2 regions of the Rhizobium sp. AN73 genome follow, and region 2 is predicted to be linked to the other one. Evidence: riboswitches for the same ligand, from Rfam matches in the RefSeq annotation. Region 2 holds a riboswitch; the other holds the start of a gene.

Region 1 (2,199 bases), 570 kb from region 2:
CCTCCAGCAGATCGTCCGTATCCTCGATACCGCAGGAAAGGCGCAAGGTGCCGCCGGAAATACCGAGTTCGGCGCGAGCCTCATCGGTCAGGTTCTTGTGCGTCGTCGTGCCGGGATGGGTAATGAGGCTCTTGGCATCGCCGAGATTGTTGGAAATCTTCACGATTTCCAACGCGTTCTGCAACGCGAAGGCCGCATCCTTGCCGCCCTTCAGTTCAAAAGCCACCAGCGTCGAACCGCCGGTCATCTGCCGGGCGATAATATCGGCCTGCGGGTGATCGGCGCGGCCGGGATAGATGACCTTGGCGACCTTGCCGCTGTCGGCGAGGAAATCGGCGATTTTGCCGGCATTGGCCGTCTGCTGCTTGACGCGCAGCGGCAGGGTCTCGATGCCTTTCAGAAGCGTCCAGGCGTTGAACGGCGACATGGCCGGGCCGGTATGGCGGAAATAATCCTGCAGCTCTTCCTCGATCCACTTCTTGTCGGAAAGGATCACGCCGCCAAGGCAGCGGCCCTGGCCGTCAATATGCTTCGTCGCCGAATAAACGACGATATGGGCGCCGAGTTCGAGCGGCTTCTGAAAGAGCGGTGTCGCAAAAACATTGTCGACCACCAGCTTCGCGCCGATCTGGTCGGCGAGCTTCGCCACACCGGCGATGTCAACCACTTCAAGCGTCGGGTTGGTCGGGCTTTCGAGGAAAAACAGCTTGGTGTTCGGCTGGATCGCCTTTTCCCAATTTTCGAGATCGCGCCCGTCGATCAGCGTGCATTCGATGCCGTATTTGGGCGCAAGCGTCTCGACTACCCAGCGGCAGGAGCCGAAAAGAGCGCGGGCGGCGACGATATGGTCGCCAGCGCGCAGCTGGCACATGATGGCGGCGGTAACGGCGGCCATGCCGGAGGCAAGCGCCCGGGCATCTTCGGCGCCTTCCAGCAGACACATGCGCTTTTCAAACATGTTATTGGTCGGGCTTGCATAACGGGCGTAGATGAAACCATCCGTTTCGCCCTTGAAGCGCGCTTCGGCGGCTTCGGAGTTTTCGTAGACGAAACCCTGGGTCAGATAGATTGCTTCCGACGTTTCACCATAGGGTGAGCGTAGCGTACCGCCGTGAACGAGCTGGGTTGCCGGGCGCCATTTATTGCTCATGTGATCACCTTCAAAACAAAAAAACCGGCCGCAAAAGCAGACCGGTTCCTAGCACCCGGTCTTTTTAGCCACTTATTTAACGTGGCTGCAAGCCGACCGGCCAAATCACCACGGGATAAGCTTGCCATACTGCCGTTACCGGCTTGCGTCAATGCTTTCCTTTTGGTTTTGTCGCCGTAAAAAGGAATGATGATCATGACCAGAACCACGGGCATTTTGGCGGATGGCGCGATCAGGGCGCTGTTTGCGGGCGGCAAGCTGAAAAGCGAGGCCGATCTCGATGCGGATCAGGTGCAGCCCGCCAGCCTCGATCTGCGGCTGGGCTCGAAGGCCTATCGCGTACGCGCCAGTTTCATGCCCGGCCCTGGAACCCGCGTCATCGACAAGCTCAACCGTTTCAGCCTGCACGAGGTCGATCTGAGTAACGGCGCGGTGCTGGAAACCGGTTGCGTCTACATCGTTCCCCTGATGGAAAGCCTTGAACTGCCGGCGGACATGTCGGCTTCGGCCAATCCCAAAAGCTCGACAGGCCGTCTTGATATCTTCACCCGCGTCATGACCGACAATGCGCAGGAATTCGACAAGATCCCGGCGGGATATTCAGGTCCGCTCTATCTGGAAATCAGCCCACGCACCTTCCCCGTGGTGGTGCGCCGCGGCTCGCGTCTGTCGCAGATCCGCTTCCGCATCGGCCATTCGTTGCTCAACGAAAGCGAGCTTCTGAAACTGCACGAGACGGAAATGCTGGTCGCCAGCGAAACCCCGAACGTGACCGGCGGCGGCATCGCGCTTTCCATCGATCTCAAGGGGTTCGGCGAAAACGGGCTGATCGGCTATCGCGGCAAGCACCACACGGCCGTAGTGGATGTCGACAAGAAGGCTCAGCACGACGTTCTCGATTTCTGGGAGCCGCTTTATGCGCGCGGCCGCGCCGAACTGATCCTTGATCCGGATGAGTTCTATATTCTCGTCTCGCGTGAAGCCGTGCATGTGCCGCCGCTTTACGCGGCCGAAATGACGCCCTTCGATCCCCTGGTGGGCGAGTTCCG
Region 2 (2,199 bases):
TCGGCTCGTCAAGCATCAGAATATCGGGTTCGGGCGCCATGACACGGGCAAGGGCCGCACGCCGCGCTTCACCGCCGGAAAGGCTTTCCGGATGTTCCTGTCCCGTCAGGCCGAGATGCTCGAGAAGATAGGTGACACGATAGGGATCATCGCCAGGTCCAAGCCCCGCCTCGGCATAGGCCTGAACGGTGTTGTAATCGGCGAAATCCGGCGCCTGTTCCAGATAACGGATGGTGGCGGAGGGATGACGGAAAACCTCGCCCGACTGCGCCTCGACCAAACCGGCGGCAATCTTCATCAGGGTCGACTTGCCCGAACCGTTGCGTCCGACAAGGCAGATGCGGTCGCCCGGCTCCACCTGAAGATTGGCACCGTCGAGCAGCGGGGTCACGCCGAAGGTCAGCTTGATGTCATCGAGTTTCAAAATTGGGGGTGCCAAGGCGTCAGGCTCCGGTCAGATCATAAGGGCGGGCGAGGACGATGGCTTTGCCGCTTTTCAGCGAAAAATGCACAGGGCCGCCATTCGCGACATTGGAAATAGTGCGGGAAGAGCCGAAAGCAAGCGCGAAATCCTCAAGCGGATAACGCACATTGCCGATATCGAGCCCCGCAAGGTCGGTAAACCCGGCAACGGAAAACAGCGAAGCGGGCGGCAGATCGAGATCAAACGAGCCGGCGAGCAGCGGGCGGGCCTCCTCTTCACCGGAGGTCAGCGTAACCTCCAGACCGCGTTCGGCAAGCGCCACCGCGTAAAGAAGATGCTGAAGCGCGTGGTCGCTTCTCGCTCCACCGAGCGCACCGGCCAGCACCAACGAACACGCGCCGCGGGCAAGAGCCTCCGACACCGCGATTTCGCCATCGGTCACGGCCTTCGCGGTGGGATAGGGTTGCCGCTCCACATCGGGCCAGGTGTCCAGCAGGTCTTTATTGGTGGAATCGAAATCCCCCACCCAAAGCTCCGGCGAAAGGCCAAGCGGTGCGGCATGGCGCATGCCGCCATCGGCCGCAATCACACGGCTACCCGCAACCGCCGCTTTCAGGCGATCGGTAACGGTGACATCGCCGCCAAGCAGAATGGTGAAGCGTTCTTTATCCATGCCCTGCCTTATCGCACCTCAGATAAAAATGGAAAGGCAGAAACCCGATGAAATCAGCCGATATTGATTTTCGTCGGCTTCGGGATTATGAAACGCCTCAGTGGTGATTTGCCGACCGGCTTGCAGCCACTTTAAAGAAGTCGCTAAAGGGTCGAGGAAAAGGGCAATTTCCTGGGACCGGCTGCGATTTCGCTGCCGGTTTTTTTGTTTTCGCAACGTTCTTTACGTCATCCGAAAAGAGAGTTCGACATGCCGATCAAGATTCCCGATACGCTTCCCGCTTACGAAACCCTCGTTCATGAGGGTGTGCGGGTCATGACCGAAACGGCGGCCATCCGGCAGGATATCCGCCCGCTCCAGATCGGGCTTCTCAATCTCATGCCGAACAAGATCAAGACGGAAGTGCAGATGGCGCGCCTCGTTGGCGCTTCGCCGCTGCAGGTAGAGTTTTCGCTGATCCGCATCGGCGGCCATCGCGCCAAGAACACGCCGGAAGAACACCTTCTCTCCTTCTATGAGACCTGGGAGGAAGTGCGCCACCGCAAGTTCGACGGTTTCATCATCACCGGCGCCCCCATCGAACTGCTGGACTATGAAGACGTGACCTACTGGAACGAGATGCAACAAATTTTCGAATGGACGCAAACCAACGTCCATTCGACGCTGAACGTCTGCTGGGGCGCGATGGCCGCCATCTATCATTTCCACGGCGTGCCGAAGTACGAGCTCAAGGAAAAGGCTTTCGGGGTTTATCGTCACCGCAATCTTTGCCCTTCGTCGATCTATCTGAACGGTTTTTCGGACGATTTTCAGGTTCCGGTCTCGCGCTGGACGGAAGTACGCCGCGCTGACATCGAAAAAAATCCGAAACTCGAAATCCTGATGGAGTCAGAGGAAATGGGCGTGTGTCTGGTGCATGAGAAAGAGGGCAACCGTCTCTACATGTTCAACCACGTCGAATATGATTCGACCTCGCTTTCAGATGAATATTTCCGCGACGTGAACTCCGGCGTTCCAATCAAGCTGCCGCATGATTATTTTCCGCACAACGACCCGGAACTGGCACCGCTCAACCGCTGGCGCAGCCACGCCCATCTGTTTT

The links. Region 2 has a riboswitch for S-adenosylmethionine ahead of metA (homoserine O-succinyltransferase). Riboswitches for the same ligand answer to the same signal wherever they lie in the genome.
Region 1: another riboswitch for S-adenosylmethionine. It lies ahead of RBH10_RS20550 (O-succinylhomoserine sulfhydrylase); the one in region 2 lies ahead of metA (homoserine O-succinyltransferase).

Annotation. Positions count from the first base shown of each region.
Region 1 is NZ_JARWME010000002.1:2,152,830-2,155,028, reverse strand. Features, by position in the region: gene RBH10_RS20550 (O-succinylhomoserine sulfhydrylase) at 1-1,150, opposite strand, end outside; SAM riboswitch at 1,194-1,272, opposite strand; gene RBH10_RS20545 (2'-deoxycytidine 5'-triphosphate deaminase) at 1,346-2,199, shown strand, end outside.
Region 2 is NZ_JARWME010000002.1:2,725,014-2,727,212, reverse strand. Features, by position in the region: gene RBH10_RS23230 (ABC-F family ATP-binding cassette domain-containing protein) at 1-439, opposite strand, end outside; gene RBH10_RS23225 (thiamine diphosphokinase) at 444-1,097, opposite strand; SAM riboswitch at 1,188-1,264, shown strand; gene metA (homoserine O-succinyltransferase) at 1,347-2,199, shown strand, end outside.